3 regions of the Rhizobium sp. SU303 genome follow, and region 1 is predicted to be linked to each of the others. Evidence: riboswitches for the same ligand, from Rfam matches in the RefSeq annotation. Region 1 holds a riboswitch; each other region holds the start of a gene.
What was found. A riboswitch is a leader RNA that binds a small molecule or an ion and turns the genes downstream of it on or off. The one in region 1 is predicted to bind cobalamin.
Positions count from the first base shown of each region.

Region 2: another riboswitch for cobalamin. It lies ahead of bluB (5,6-dimethylbenzimidazole synthase); the one in region 1 lies ahead of cobU (bifunctional adenosylcobinamide kinase/adenosylcobinamide-phosphate guanylyltransferase).
Region 3: another riboswitch for cobalamin. It lies ahead of nrdH (glutaredoxin-like protein NrdH); the one in region 1 lies ahead of cobU (bifunctional adenosylcobinamide kinase/adenosylcobinamide-phosphate guanylyltransferase).

Region 1 covers NZ_CP088095.1:2,577,987-2,583,165, forward strand. Annotated here, with positions in the region: gene cobN (cobaltochelatase subunit CobN) at 1-1,646, opposite strand, end outside; gene cobW (cobalamin biosynthesis protein CobW) at 1,651-2,700, opposite strand; gene cobU (bifunctional adenosylcobinamide kinase/adenosylcobinamide-phosphate guanylyltransferase) at 2,705-3,214, opposite strand; cobalamin riboswitch at 3,593-3,989, opposite strand; gene RlegSU303_RS12900 (chloride channel protein) at 4,243-5,179, shown strand, end outside.
Region 2 covers NZ_CP088095.1:2,424,850-2,430,028, forward strand. Annotated here, with positions in the region: gene RlegSU303_RS12135 (adenylate/guanylate cyclase domain-containing protein) at 1-720, opposite strand, end outside; gene bluB (5,6-dimethylbenzimidazole synthase) at 1,143-1,829, opposite strand; cobalamin riboswitch at 1,872-2,059, opposite strand; gene RlegSU303_RS12145 (methyl-accepting chemotaxis protein) at 2,428-4,302, shown strand; gene RlegSU303_RS12150 (hypothetical protein) at 4,363-4,944, shown strand.
Region 3 covers NZ_CP088095.1:4,123,638-4,128,816, forward strand. Annotated here, with positions in the region: gene nrdF (class 1b ribonucleoside-diphosphate reductase subunit beta) at 1-459, opposite strand, end outside; gene nrdE (class 1b ribonucleoside-diphosphate reductase subunit alpha) at 632-2,836, opposite strand; gene nrdI (class Ib ribonucleoside-diphosphate reductase assembly flavoprotein NrdI) at 2,815-3,219, opposite strand; gene nrdH (glutaredoxin-like protein NrdH) at 3,234-3,455, opposite strand; cobalamin riboswitch at 3,736-3,959, opposite strand; gene RlegSU303_RS20375 (heavy metal translocating P-type ATPase) at 4,201-5,179, opposite strand, start outside.

The sequences.
Region 1 (5,179 bases):
GCAAAAGGCGGGGCGAAGACGCCCTCGCGAAAATACGGATCGTCTTGCGGATTGCCCCAGCGGGCTCTCACCTCATCCTGAATCTTATTGGGAAGAGATTCCAGGAAGCTGTTGTACCGACTCAGGGAAAGCGTCTCGCGAATGATCTTTCCGTCGGAACCGGAATTGGTCGGCCCTTCCATCAGGTGGCGGATCAGCGCGTCGCCGTCGACGGGAATCTCAGCGACCGGATAACCCGCCGCCCGCATAGCCTTCAGCACCTCGATGGTGCCTTCAGGCGTATCCAAGCCGACCCCGTTGCCAAGCCGGCCGTCCCGGTTCGGATAGTTCGCCATGACGAGCGCGATGCGCCGGTCGCCCGCGGAAGTCTTGCGCAGCCGTGCCCAATTGCCAGCAAGCTCCGCCGTATAACGTACCCGGCCAGCATCCGGTTCGCTGGCGACAATATTCGTCTCGACGGCAGCATCGTAGCGCGCCGCCGTCTTGAAGGAGATCGCCCGCGCCAGCACCCGGCCATCGACTTCAGGCAGCGCCACGTTCATGCCGAGATCGCGCGCCGACAGGCCTTGGGAGGACGCAGCCCATGTCTCCCTCGACGAAGCCGACAGAATCGCCTGCAGCACGATCGCCTCATCCGCCTCCAACACCGTCTGCTGCCGGTCCGCACCTGGCGCGGAGACGGCAAAGCCGGTCGTGTTGATGACGACATCGGGTTTCAGCGCCGAAAACACGCTTTCGAGAATGCCTGTGGAAACCGGATCCTTGAGGCTATAGGCGAAGACCGGCAGCGGCCGGAGGCCGAGTGTCATCAGCGCTTCGATCAGAGCTTCGATCGGCCCGGTCTCGCCACTTTGGACGAGGGCGCGGTAGAAGCTGATGGCGACTGTCGGCTTCTCGGCTTGCTCCCTCTTCTCCCCAGCGGGGAGAAGGTGGCCCGAAGGGTCGGATGAGGGGGGGGCTCGACAAACTCCGGCGTCCCACTCCTGCTGCTCGCTCCCTCCGTCGCTCGCCCCCCTCATCTGCCCTGCCGGGCATCTTCTCCCCGCTGGGGAGAAGAGGGAATCGGTAATCCGCCGCCACTCCTCGACCCCGATCAACCCCCGCCCCGGCCACCAAATACCAGCCTTCATCAAAGGCACCGCCGGCGCCGGCTTCTCGGCGCCTGAGAGCATCACCTCGGCATAATCGAGAAAGGCCCGCGCGTTGGCATCGCCGCCCTCGATCAGATAGGCCCAGAGCGCGTTGAGGTCTTCGAGCCCGATATTCGAGAAAGGAACCAGCCCGGCATCCGGCCTGGCATCACCCGGCAGCACCGCAATCAGCGCACCGGCGCGCGCGGCTGCCGCATGCAGCGCTTCCAGCGCATAGTGGAAATAGCTGGCGCCGCCCAGCGCACGCACGATGATCAGCTTCGCATGCCGCGCCGTGCGCTCGACATAGGTATCAACCGACATCGGATGCTTGAGGCTCATCAGGCTGGCAAGCCGGAGCGAAGGTGCGCCCCTGCACTCGCGATGGGCGGCTGCGATCGCGGCAAGCTCGCTGTCGGCCGCCGACAGGAACAGGATATCGCCCGGCGTCTGCCCGAGGTCGATTGCCTCCTCGCCGTCGCTGATCGTTCCCTGTTGAGCCAGAAGCAGATGCATCGGGTTACGCCAGCGCTTCGATCGCCGCCCTCACCGCGTCCTGATCCATTTCGTGCAGGCCGATGACGACAAGGCGGGTGGCGCGCTTTTCGCCAGGCGTCCAGGCGCGGTCGAAATAATGGTCGATGCGGCTCCCGACGGCCTGGAGCTGCAGCCGCATCGGCTTGTCGGAGACATCGACGAAACCCTTGAGGCGCAGCACGTCATGGGCTGAAATAACAGTCTTCAGCGACTCGATGAAGCCGGCGGGATCGGCGACCGGGCCGAGTTCGGCGACGAAGCTGTCGAATTCGTCATGGTCGTGCGGCGCACCATCCTCATGCTCCAGCTCGTGATGCGACTTGCGATTGGCGACATCGTCCTCCGTACCGATGCCGAGGCCGAGCAGGATGCCGGCCGACACCTCGCCGTTCCGCGCCTCGATCATCACGGGCTTGCGCACCGTGCGGGAGGCGACCTCGTCGCGCACCCTGATGAGGCCGGCAGCGTCGATCAGGTCGGTCTTGTTGAGCACGATGAGATCGGCGCAGGTCAGCTGATCCTCGAACAACTCCTCGATCGGGCTCTCGTGATCGAGCGATTCATCCTCGGCGCGGCGCGCATCGACGGCATCGTGGTCGTCGGCAAAACGGCCGGCGGCAACAGCGGCGCTGTCGACCACCGTGATGACGCCGTCGACGGTCACCTGGGTGCGAATGTCGGGCCAGTTGAAGGCGGCGACCAGCGGCTGCGGCAAAGCAAGGCCCGAGGTTTCGATGACTATATGGTCGGGCCGCTGTTCGCGCTCGAGCAGTTTCGTCATCGTCGGTATGAAATCGTCCGCAACGGTGCAGCAAATGCAGCCGTTGGTCAGCTCGATAATGTCGTCCTCGGTGCAATTCTCCGCACCGCAGCCCTTCAGCACGTCGCCGTCGACGCCGAGATCGCCGAATTCGTTGATGATCAGCGCGATCTTCTTGCCGCCGGCATTGGTGAGCAGGTTGCGGATCATCGTCGTCTTGCCGGCGCCAAGAAAGCCGGTGATGACGGTTGCGGGAATCTTTTGCTGGTTCATGGACTTAACCCTTCATTTTCAGCGGCAGGCCTGCCGCGATGAAATAGACTTCGGCGGCCTTCGCCGCGATCGATTGGTGCAAGCGGCCGGCATGATCGCGAAAATCCCGCGCCATGCGATTGTCGGGCACGATGCCGAGACCCACCTCGTTGGAAACGAAAACGAGCCGCGCTTTCGCGGCGGGAAGGAAATCGGCAAGCGTCGCAAATTCGACCACCATGTCGCGCTCCTCCATCATCAGATTTGTGGCCCAGAGCGTTAGGCAATCGATCAGCACGATGCGCCCCTCGCCGTCGATGGCGGCGAGTTTACCGACGAGGTCGAGCGGCTCTTCATGCGTCGTCCAGGACGGGCCGCGATCGGCCTTGTGTTGGGCGATGCGCGCCCGCATCTCCTCGTCCCAGGCGCGGCCGGTGGCGACGTAGTGGCGATCGAGGCCGGTCGCGCTGACGAGGGCTTCGGCGAATCGGGATTTGCCGGAACGTGCGCCGCCCAGGATGAAGGTGGCGGTCATATTCAAACGCCCCTCAGGGAGGGTGCGTAGCCGTGGCTTGCTCCGAGTGCATCTGTCTCGGTTACTGAGGGTGTGACACCCCCCTCTGTCCTGCCGGACATCTCCCCCACAAGGGGGGAGATTGAATCGCCGAGAGCTTTTCTCCAAACAATTGATGTAGGACGACGGTCGTGCTGCTTGCCGATCTCCCTCCTTGTGGGGGAGATGTCCGGCAGGACAGAGGGGGGTACCGCACATTCGACATAAGCGGCCGAAAACACTCCTCCTGCAGCGCTGCTTGGAGGCGTGGCGTGCGCCGCACCAGGCCGCGCCGAATTCAATCGTTCAGCCAAGACAACCTCCGTGCTGGCAACGGGCATAGTGCCCAGGGTTGGGCTTCTCGCCCGGCACGGGATGGCAGGTCTCCTGGCTCGCGGTTATCGGCCGCGATCGGGGCAGACCGGAAACCGGTCGCCCTGATCGTGCCAGCGGATCATCCTCGCCTTCCCGGCTGCATCAGTGAAAAGGTGGACGATTCGTAGACTTGAGAGGCGTCCGACCCCGGTTGATCACCATGCATATCCAGTGGCTTTTCCGGCATGTCGTCCATCCCGCCTGCTTGCATTATTGCAAGCCGTCAGCCGGAAGGGCCTGATGCCGGATGGAAGACCCTGACCGCTCTACAGTCGCGGGGTCGGCTGTGATGAAGGCGCCCGGCTTGGGTCCGCCTCGTCACATTCCCTTTTCATCCGGAAGGGCGCAACACCGATCCGGAACCATCCGTTATGTCAGGATGGTCAGTCGACCATCCGTTATCTGGATGGTTAGGCAAGCGCAGGGGTGAAGTCAACCGGCCTTGGAGACAGGGCAATGGCAAGTCAAGCAGCGCGACCCCGCCAACACGACTTACCCCACTTGGAATATCGTCATTTATCAGGGACTTACGCCATGAAAATCTGCCATGCGCGCCGGCTTTTCGCCGCAATTGCGTTGCAAGCGGACTGCACCTTCGCCCTTGACCGGGCCTCTCCCTGCCTAGTTGTCTAGCCATGCTTATGAAATTGGATCGGCGCCGTTTCCGCGCGCTGCGTGTTTTCTTCGATCCGGGACGCCTGCGGGCGCTGACCCGGCGCAGCGAGGTCGGCCTGTCGCTGGCGGGCGCCGTCGTCGGCATCATCTCGGGTCTCGCCGTCACCGGCATGAGCTACGTCTCCAACGAGCTGCATCAGCTGGTCTTCGGCATATCAGACAGCGAAAGGTTGAGCTCGTCCGAGATCGAGAGCAAGATGCTGCTGCTCACCGCCCCCGTCATCGGCGGCGCCTTGCTCGGCCTGTTGCTTCTGGTTCTGGCGAAACGGCGCAAGAAGCCAATGGTCGACCCTATCGAGGCCAATGCGCTGCATGGCGGCCGCCTGTCCCTGACCGACAGCATCATCGTTGCCGTGCAGAACCTGATCTCCAACGGTTTCGGGGCCTCCGTCGGCCTGGAGGCCGGCTATACCCAGCTTGCCGCCGGCCTCGCCTCAAAATTCGGGCTGAAGCTGCAGCTTCGCCGCTCGGACCTGCGCACCCTCGTTGGCTGCGGCGCGGCGGGCGCCATCGCCGCCGCCTTCAACGCGCCGTTGACCGGGGCCTTCTATGCTTTCGAGCTGATCATCGGCACCTATACGATCGTCTCGCTGACGCCTGTCGTCGTCTCCGCCCTTGTCTCCACCTTGGTCGCAAGGCTGCTCGCCGGCAGCGATTTCACCATCGATATCGGCAGCTTCGGCTCGGTCGTGCCGGCCGATTATGTCCCGGCGCTGCTGCTCGGTGCGTTCTGCGCCGGTGTCGGCATCCTGATCATGCAGGGCGTCGCCTTCATTGAGGAACTGGCGCGCAAGAGCTCGATCGCCCCACCCTTCCGCCCGGCTCTCGGCGGCATCATCGTCGGCCTCTTGGCGATGATCTCGCCGCAGGTGCTCTCGGCCGGCCACGGCGCGCTGC
Region 2 (5,179 bases), 150 kb from region 1:
GCGAAAGGCGAATGAGGAATTGCGGGCAATCACCGTGAGCTCTCTGAATCTCGAAAGCTCGGTGATGACGTCTTCAGTAATGCCGTCGCTGAAATAAGCCTGATCAGGATCTGCGCTCATATTGTCAAAAGGCAGAACAGCGACCGCCGGTTTGTCGGATCGTGAGCTGGCTGGGAGCATTGGCGTCAAGCCGCCGACGTCCATGCAGTAGGTCCTCACCGGCCGTGCGATATTCTTTAGGTGCTGCTCGCCCACATACTCGAAGTGGAGATCGAGTTTTCCCGACAGTTGTTCGTGAGCTGAGCCGGATATGAGCACGGTGCCTGGCGGACATAGTTGCTCCAGGCGCGCAGCGACATTGACCCCGTCGCCAAGAAGATCATCACCGTCGATCACGACGTCTCCGAGGTTTATGCCGATCCGGAGCACGATACGGCGTTCAACTGCAACCTGTTGCTGTTGAGCGGCGAGCTTTTCTTGTACTGCCGCCGCACAGGCAACTGCTCCGACAACAGATCCGAACTCCGCGATGAGGCCGTCACCCATCAATTTTACGATCCGCCCACGGTACTCAGCTATTAACGGTCGGAACACAGCACCCCAGAGCTCCTTAATTGCCGCGAGCGCCCTTTCCTCGTTAGTCTCAACGAGTCGGCAGTACCCAACGACATCGGCAACCAACACGGCCGTGGTCCTACGTTCGACCTGAGGCGTTGTCATTTCGTCCTCCGCTGACGCGAGGCAGTCATCGACAGTATTCTGGAAAGCTGCTGCGATGATACCTCATCCAAGCATCCAAGACGATCTCAATCCGCTCGGTGTCACTCATCGACGATGTGCACGTGAGCTCAACAGCCTCGTCCACCGACGGCAATCGCTTAGTCCGCTGCGGGCGCATTCCGGCCGAGGGGCGATCGGTGGAATATGCCGAGCTTGCAATCGGGAACTATCGGAAATCTCGAGCTTTGGGGAACTGGCTCGGCATAGTCTCGGGCTCGGGATAAATTCCGTTATGCCGCGTTCGGCATAACGGAATAAAGATATCTCGGCCTCGCCCGGCGTCGGCGATACCGACATCGGTTTGCTCACCTTGCCTGTCAATGGCGTGACTGTGCGATTGAGGCCACGCTCGACCACCGTGCCTAGGTGTTCAGTCCCCATCCATCGTGGAAGACCAGCTCCTCGAGCGGTAGCCGCTGCCGCCAGCCTTTGACGGAGAGTTCCGGCTCGTCATAGAGCCGGTCGACGAAGCCGGCACAGAGCCAGGCGACCACTTCGATATGCTCGGGTATGCCGAGAATGGTTTTCAGGTCGCCTTCACGAAAAATGCTGACCCAGCCAATGCCGACCCCTTCCGCCCGCGCCGCAAGCCAGAGATTCTGGATGGCGCAGACTGTGGAATAGCTATCCATCCTGGGATTGTGGGTGCGCCCCAGCACTACGCTGCCGCTGCGCGTGGGATCGCAGGTCACGCATATGCCGAGCGGCGCCTCGACGATGCCTTCGAGCTTGAGGGCGCGGTAGGCCTGCTGCCGCTCGCCGGCAAACATCAGCGCCGCCTCGTCGTTGGCGCTCGCGAAGGCATCCCGGACGCGCGCCCGCACAGCGGCACTTTTCACCAGAATGAAATTCCAGGGCTGCATGAAGCCGACGGAGGGTGCATGATGGGCGGCCGTCAGCAGCCGCTGCACAACATCGTCAGGCAAAGGATCGGGTCGAAACTGACTGCGAACGTCGCGCCGCGTCATGATCGCGTGATAGACGGCCTCGCGTTCGGCCAAGGAAAAACCGGACGCCGCCGAAAGGGCATCCTCATCAAAGGGTCGCATCGTCAAATCCCCAACAACGCAACCGCCCCGCCGTCCGCGCGGATCGGTCTATCTTGCCAGGCCGGTCTTCTGACTGGGCGTCATCCGTCTGCCGTAGCCTTCCCGGCAAGAAGCCAGTGGCATGATGAAGCGGCAAACATCGGCCTTACAGCGTTGGGCACGTTCCGGTTTTGCACCGGATTCCCGATTCTCCCGCCTTACCGGCGGGCACCTGACGGCGCATCTATTTCAGCAAACCGGCGCGGCGGCAAGCCGCGAACCTGATGGTTGATTCTAGCCGCGCGCGCCGAGCGGTGCCATCTGTCTCTTTTCTTCGGCCGGGGCGTAGGGAACACGGACGCGCGACATACCTCTTCTCCCCAGCGGGGCGAGGCAGATCTCCAGCGGGCGTAATAGCGAAATAACACGCGTGTGCTCCGGCATCCCATTCTACTTTATGATTTATTCACATATCAAATACACACTGCGTTTGCGCGTTTTGGGTTGCAATCCGGACATGGGCATGAGGGCTCGTGATGTGACCGTCAGCGCGGATGCCCGTATTGAGACGCCGGTCGGGAACATGTCCGACTGAGCCGCAATTCTAGGCTGCCGCGGAATGTTCCATTTTTTGAAAACGATGCCTCTGACAGCCAAGCTGGCGGCGATTATCGTTGCCGTCAACCTCTGCGGCATTTCCGCTTTCGCCACCTATACGTGGATGTACGAAACCCGGGCATTGATCGATGGCGCCAAGGCCAACTGGTCCAAGGATGCGGAGCAGTTTGCCTCCCTGGCCGCCGGCGGCGTCAAGTGGGGCAAGGCGAATGCGGTCCGTGAAGCTTATTCGCTCTACCGCGACGACCCTTCGCTCGATCTCGTGCAGTTTGCCGCATTCAACGCGGAACCTGCCGCCGTCGACACGTGGACACGCGACGGCATCAACGGCCTGCCCGCACCGGCCGATCTGGTGAAGAGCCTCAGCGCCAAGCCGGAAAAAACGACGATCGATGACGGCGGGGTATCCGCCGGCGTGGTCACGATCATCGCGCCGCTCCCGCTGGACAAATCAGGCAAGGCCACCGGCTATATCGTCACGAACTGGTCCGTCGAAAAAATCGCTGCTGAAGTCAGGCAGAAGGTTCTCGTTTCGCTGCTCACCCAGTCGCTGATCACCGCCTTGGCCGTCGTCGCCTTCCTTCTCGCCATGCGCAGCCTTGTTGGCTGGCCCATCAGGATCCTCAGCGAACGCATCAGCGCGCTGCAGAAAGGCGATCTGGTCTCCCCTGTTACCTACAAGGAAAATGGCGACGAGATTGGTTTTCTGGCACGCGCGTTGGAAGTTTTCCGTCATGAAGCGATAGCGAAGGTCGAAAGAGAGCAGGCCGCTGCCGAGCAGAGCGCTTCGCTCGACGCCGAACGGGCACGCAACACATTGTTCACCGAAGAGGCCAGCAAAACTCAACGGCTGGTCATGACCGCTCTTGCAACTTCATTGGAAAAGCTTGCCGCAGGCGACTTCTCGATACACCTGGCCGATCTCGGCCCCGAATTCGATAAATTGCGGCAGGATTTCAACAACATGGTCGAAGCGGTCGCGGCCGCGCTGACGGAGATCAAGGCCGCCTCCGTGGCGGTTGAAGGCGGCTCCAGCGAGCTGGCCTCCTCCGCAGATCAACTCGCCAAGCGGACCGAGCAACAGGCGGCATCATTGGAACAGACCGCCGCGGCACTTGATGAGGTGACCACCACGGTCAGAACATCGTCGCAGCGCGCCGAAAATGCCGGCAAGCTGGTCGAGGAAACCAAGCGGAGCGCTCATGTCTCGGCAACGGTGGTGCGTGATGCGATCGGAGCGATGGACCGGATTCAGACCTCGTCGAGCCAGATCGGCCGCATCATCGGCGTCATCGATGAAATCGCGTTCCAGACCAACCTGCTGGCGCTGAATGCCGGCGTCGAGGCGGCGCGCGCCGGTGAGGCCGGCAAGGGTTTTGCGGTTGTCGCTCAGGAGGTGCGTGAACTCGCCCAGCGGTCGGCAAACGCGGCAAAGGAAATCAAGAACCTGATCAACGTATCCGGCCAGGAAGTTGCCGCGGGCGTCGGGCTGGTGAACGAAACCGGCGATGCCTTGCTGAAGATCGAGGAGCAGATCAACCGTATCAGCGACAGTATCGCTTCCATCGTTCAGTCCTATCGCGAACAGGCGACGGGTCTGCAGGAAATCAACGGTGCGATCAACCAGATGGATCAGGCGACGCAGCAGAACGCGGCAATGGTCGAGGAAACCAACGCGGCCTGCCAGGAGCTGCTGCAGCAGGGACGTCTTTTGCAGGACTCGGCCGGCAGGTTCGTCGTCGGCGCGTCTGCGACCAGCCAGCCTAGACCCGTTCAAGTCGCCGGCCAATCTCGTCCCCAACCAAGAGCCCTCGTACAGCGGCATGCAGGAAATGCTGCCGTTGCCGCTGCTCCCGGCGCCTGGGAGGAGTTCTGACCTCATCTTCGTCCAATAAACCTTAGTTCTCAGCAACCGATAATCGGGAAGGAAACACTTATGAAGAAAATCGTGCCCGCATTTCTTTTGGCCTGCACCGCATTTGCCGTGCCGATCGGCGTATCCATGGCGCAGGATGCCAAGCTTGCCCCGATCTCCGACTACGTGACGAGCGACGTCAAGCCCTGGCTCAACGACCCCGCCATCATCGAGGCTGTCAAAGTGCAGAACACTGCCAACGCCAATCTCAGCGCAGCCGATGTCGACGCCCTCGACAAGAAGTGGCGTGCCGAAGTCGATGGCTCCGACCACTCGATGATCGACGGCGTGCTTAACAACGCCCTGTCGAAATTCCTTCAGGGAAAGAAGGAAGCTTCCGGCGGCAAGATCACCGAAATCTTCGTCATGGATGCAAAAGGCCTGAATGTCGGTCAAAGCGACACCACATCGGATTACTGGCAGGGCGACGAGGGCAAGTTCCAGAAGTCTTTCGGAGCCGGCAAGGACGCGGTCTTCGTCGACGAGATCGAAAAGGATGAGTCGACCCAGACGCTGCAGTCGCAGGCAAGTGTGACGATTTCCGACGACAAGGGAACGCCGATCGGCGCCATCACCGTCGGTGTGAACGTCGACGCTCTCTGAGGTCGGGAACGACATTAAGCAATGAAAACGCATATCGCCCGGAGCATGCACGGTTCGGGCGATATGGATAAACAAAGACTTGCAAGACGTCGCATGAGCGAGATCGAGTGCGACGTGCCCTCCACAGGGGGTATGGTGCCCCGCAAGAGCATCAGCTTTTCAGGCAGCAAATTCTACGTGACAATGCCTGATCTTGGCGCTACACACGCCTCATGTCGATCACGTCAACCTACGC
Region 3 (5,179 bases), 1.5 Mb from region 1:
CAACGGATCGCCGGAGCGATATTGCTCCATGATCAGCGCTGATTTCCGCTGCAGGAATTCGTTCTCCTCCGACCAGCGATAGGCATCATCGACATCGGGCGTCGAGCACAGCGTCGAGAAGATCGAGGAATAGGAGCGCGCATGCACCGCCTCCATGAAGGAGATGTTGGAAAGCACCGCCTCCTCATGCTGCGTCACCGCATCCTCCATCAGCCGGATGGAACCGACGCCATTCTGGATCGTATCGAGCAGCGTCAATCCGGTAAAGACGCGGATGGTCAGCTGCTGCTCGACCGGCGTCAGCGTCGCCCAGGAGGGAATGTCGTTGGAGAGCGGCACCTTTTCCGGCAGCCAGAAATTGCCGGTGAGCCGGTTCCAGACTTCGAGATCCTTGTCGTCCTCGATGCGGTTCCAGTTGATGGCGCGCACGCGGCAAGCGGGTTTGATTTGCATGTTCATTAGGTGGTCCCTCTTGAGGAATATGTCTGGGCGCCCCCTCATCCGCCTGCCGGCACCTTCTCCCCGCTGGGGAGAAGAGACTGGTGGCAGCGTCATCCCCAACCAAGTCCCCTCTCCCCAGCGGGGAGAGGGTTAGGGTGAGGGGGCTTCTGGCTCGAGGCCCGATATCAAATCACAGCGTACAAGACACGCAGCCCTGCACCTCGGTGCCGGACAGCGCCATCTGGCGCAGGCGGATGTAGTAGATCGTCTTGATGCCCTTCTTCCAGGCATGGATCTGCGCCTTGTTGATGTCACGCGTCGTTGCCGTATCACGGAAGAACAAGGTCAGAGACAGGCCTTGGTCGACATGCTGGGTCGCCGCCGCATAGGTGTCGATGATCTTCTCCGGCCCGATCTCGTAGGCATCCTGATAATAGTCGAGATTGTCGTTGGTCATGAACGGCGCCGGATAATAGACACGGCCGATCTTGCCTTCCTTGCGGATCTCGATCTTCGAGACGATCGGATGGATCGAGGAGGTCGAGTGGTTGATATAAGAGATCGAGCCTGTCGGCGGCACCGCCTGCAGGTTCTGGTTATAGAGGCCGGAGGCCATCACCGCCTTCTTCAACGCCACCCAATCTTCCTGCGTCGGAATGTGAATGCCTGACGTCTCGAACAGCGCCCTCACCGTCTCCGTCGCCGGCTCCCAGCGCTGCTCCGTATATTTGTCGAAATATTCGCCGGAGGCATATTTCGAGTTCTCGAAGCCCTTGAAGCTTGTGCCGCGTTCGACCGCCAAAAGATTCGAGGCGCGGATCGCGTGGTAGGTCACCGTATAGAAATAGATGTTGGTGAAATCGACGCCTTCCTCGGAGCCGTAGAAGATGCGTTCGCGGGCGAGATAGCCGTGCAGGTTCATCTGGCCGAGTCCGATTGCATGGCTCTCGTCATTGCCCTTCTCGATCGAGGGAACCGAGGAAATGTGACTCATGTCGGAAACGGCCGTCAGGGCCTGGATCGAGGTCTCGATCGTCTTGCCGAAATCGGCCGAATCCATTGCCGCCGCGATATTCAGCGAGCCGAGATTGCAGGAAATATCCTTGCCGAGATGTTTGTAGGAAAGGTCGTCATTATATTCGCTCGCCTCGCTCACCTGCAGGATTTCCGAGCATAGATTGCTCATCGAAATACGCCCGGCGATCGGGTTCGCCCGGTTCACCGTGTCCTCGAACATGATGTAGGGGTAGCCGCTCTCGAATTGGATTTCAGCAAGCACCTGGAAGAATTCGCGCGCCTTGATCTTCTTCTTGGAGATGCGGGCATCATCAGCCATTTCGCGATACTTTTCCGTCACCGAAATCTCGGTGAAGGGCACGCCATAGACGCGCTCCACGTCATAGGGCGAGAACAGGTACATGTCCTCATTGTTCTTGGCGAGTTCGAAGGTGATGTCGGGCACGACGACACCGAGCGACAGCGTTTTGATGCGGATCTTCTCGTCGGCATTTTCGCGCTTGGTGTCGAGAAAGCGCATGATGTCAGGGTGATGGGCATTGAGATAGACGGCCCCCGCCCCCTGCCGCGCGCCGAGCTGGTTGGCATAGGAGAAACTGTCTTCGAGTAGCTTCATGACAGGGATGATCCCCGAGGACTGGTTCTCGATATGCTTGATCGGCGCGCCCGCCTCGCGGATATTCGTCAGCGAAAGCGCCACGCCGCCGCCGCGCTTCGACAATTGCAGCGCCGAATTGATCGACCGGCCGATCGATTCCATATTGTCCTCGACACGCAACAGGAAGCAGGAAACCAGTTCGCCGCGCTGCCTCTTGCCGGCATTGAGGAAAGTCGGCGTCGCCGGCTGGAAACGGCCGGAAATGATCTCGTCGACCATGTCCCGGGCAAGGCCCTCGTCGCCGCGTGCCAGCGCCAGCGCCACCATGCAGATACGGTCCTCGTAGCGTTCGAGATAGCGCTTTCCGTCGAAGGTCTTCAGCGTATAGCTGGTGTAATATTTGAAGGCGCCGAGGAAGGTCGGGAAGCGGAATTTCTTGGCATAGGCTTGGTCGAACAGATCCCGCACGAAATTGAAGGAATACTGGTCGAGAACCTCCTGCTCGTAATAGCCCTCGGTCACGAGGTAATCGAGCTTTTCCCGGAGATTGTGAAAGAACACCGTGTTCTGGTTCACATGCTGCAGGAAATACTGCTTGGCAGCCATTCGATCCTTGTCGAGCTGGATCCGCCCCTCATCGTCATAGAGGTTCAGCATCGCATTCAGCGCGTGGTAGTCGAGCGCTTCCGCCGCTTTCAAAGGGCGTTCGCCGGCGGGATGAGCAAAAGTGTTATGCGGTTTTGCGCCCGCATCCCGCGTCAGAGTTGTTCCCGTGTCCAAAACCGTTCCATTCCGTGTTTGACGTTGGCGACGTCGTCTTCCGTGCCCAGCAGCTCGAACCTGTAGAGATAAGGCACTTGGCATTTCCGCGAGATGACGTCGCCCGCGAGCCCGTATGTCTCGCCGAAATTGCTGTTGCCCGCCGCGATCACGCCGCGGATGTGTCCTCGGTTTTCCGCATCGTTGAGGAAACGGATCACCTGCTTGGGAACGGCACCCTTGCCGCCGTCGCCGCTATAGGTCGGCACAACAAGCACGAAGGGTTCGCGAATTTGGAACGCGTCTGCGCCAATTGGCGGAATGCGCGCCGCGCGCAGTCCGAGCTTGGCGACGAACCGATGGGTATTCTCGGATCGGCTGGAATAATAGACGATCAGCCCCATCGTCTGTCCTCAGCTCAGGAGAGCGCGCTGATCATGTCGGGACGGAAGCCCGCCCAATGCTGCTCGCCGGCGATGACGACAGGCGCCTGCATGTAGCCGAGGCTGCGGACGCGATCGAGCGCTTCGGCATCCTGCGAGATATCGATGATGTCATAATCGACACCCAGGCGGTCCAGAGCGCGGTACGTGGCAGTGCACTGGACGCAGGCAGGCTTGCTGTAAACGGTAATGGACATGATATTCCTCGTGACGACGTGTTTGGGCGCAGGACATCGATCGGAAATCTGTCGATAGCCGTCGAAAAATTCTCTGATGATTTGAGCGATGCGGCTGTTTAGCCGCTGGGCATACTCCGCCCTCTACCTAGCACGGGTGGCGGCCTGAACTGAGATACTGACATGACTTCACCCCGAAGTGGCTCAATACGAAGGTTTCGGCGGCGGAGGTTCGGGCCTGCGAAACGCGATGCGGAGATTCCCCGCAGCCATGCAACGCAATCTTCCGGACACCCCGCCCGTGGACGTTTCGCTCGAGGCAGGTCTCCTGGCTCACGGGTCAAAGCGCCTGCCCAGCCTTCCCGGAGCATCATGCTCCAGTGACCTGAAATCGGACAGTTGCTCGCCGCTTACAGTTGCGGGGGCAGCTCCGGCATTGCCGCGCCATGATGGCGAAACGCACCGAATTCCCGTCTTAGCCATCGATCCCTACGAATCGATGGAACCTCGAACACTAGATATAGTACGCCAATCCAAATTCGCGTCAACGGATGGTTTGTGCATTGCGTTACGACAGGTTTGAAATCGCTACGTTCCTGTGAAAAACATGGATAACGAAAGCTTAAGGAAAGCAGGCTGTGGAGAAAGCCTCGACGAAGAGAGCCGACCCTATGGCCGGTCCCGCGATTTTCGATTCAAGATCAGGCCCGAATCGTCGATAGGACATCCCCCGGTGACGAACGCCGGAGGGAGGAAGTCAGGAATGTTATATCTTTATCCGAAGCAGCCGCAGCGCGTTGATCGTCACCAGCACGGTGGCGCCGGTATCGGCGAGGATCGCCGGCCAAAGCCCGGTGATCCCGATGATCGTCGTCACCAGAAACACCGCCTTCAGCCCGAGTGCGATGGTGATGTTCTGCAGGATGTTGCGCATCGTGCGTTTGGAAAGTTCGATCATTCGCGCCACGTCGCCGACACGTCCGTGCAACACGGCCGCATCCGCCGTCTCCAGCGCCACATCGGTGCCGCCGCCCATGGCGATGCCGATATCGGCCGCTGCCAGTGCCGGGGCATCGTTGATGCCGTCGCCGACCTTGGCGACGATGAAGCCTTCGCGCTTCAATTCGCCGACGACCCGCTGCTTGTCCTCCGGCATCATCTCGCCGCGCCAGTCGATGCCGAGCATGCCGGCAACGGCTGCTGCCGTCCGCTTGTTGTCGCCCGTCAACATCATAGCCTTGACGCCTGCTGATTTGAGGGCGGCGAGCCCGGCCTCGGCATCCTCGCGCGGCTCGTCGCGCATGGCGATCAGGCCGGCCGCAACACCATTGACGAGCAGCACCGACACGCTCTTGCCCTCGTCGTTCAGCGCCGCGATGCGTGCATCCTGTTCAGCACTGAGTGCCCCGCGCTCACGGGCGGCAGGCGGCGACAGCAGGTCCAGCGCCTCGCCGCCGACTTTGCCGCTGACGCCCTTGCCCGGCAGCGCTTCCAGTTCGAAGGCCGGCGGCACAGGAACGCCGTCTGACTTGGCGCGGTTGAGGATCGCCAGCGCCAGCGGATGGCTGGAGCCCTGCTCCAGTACCGCCGCGCGCGACAGCACCTGCGCCCCGCTCAATCCGAAGGAGATGATATCGGTAACCTGAGGCCTGCCTTCCGTCAGCGTGCCTGTCTTGTCGAAGGCGACCATCGTCACCTTGCCGAGCGTTTCCAGCACCGCGCCGCCCTTCATCAACAGCCCGCGC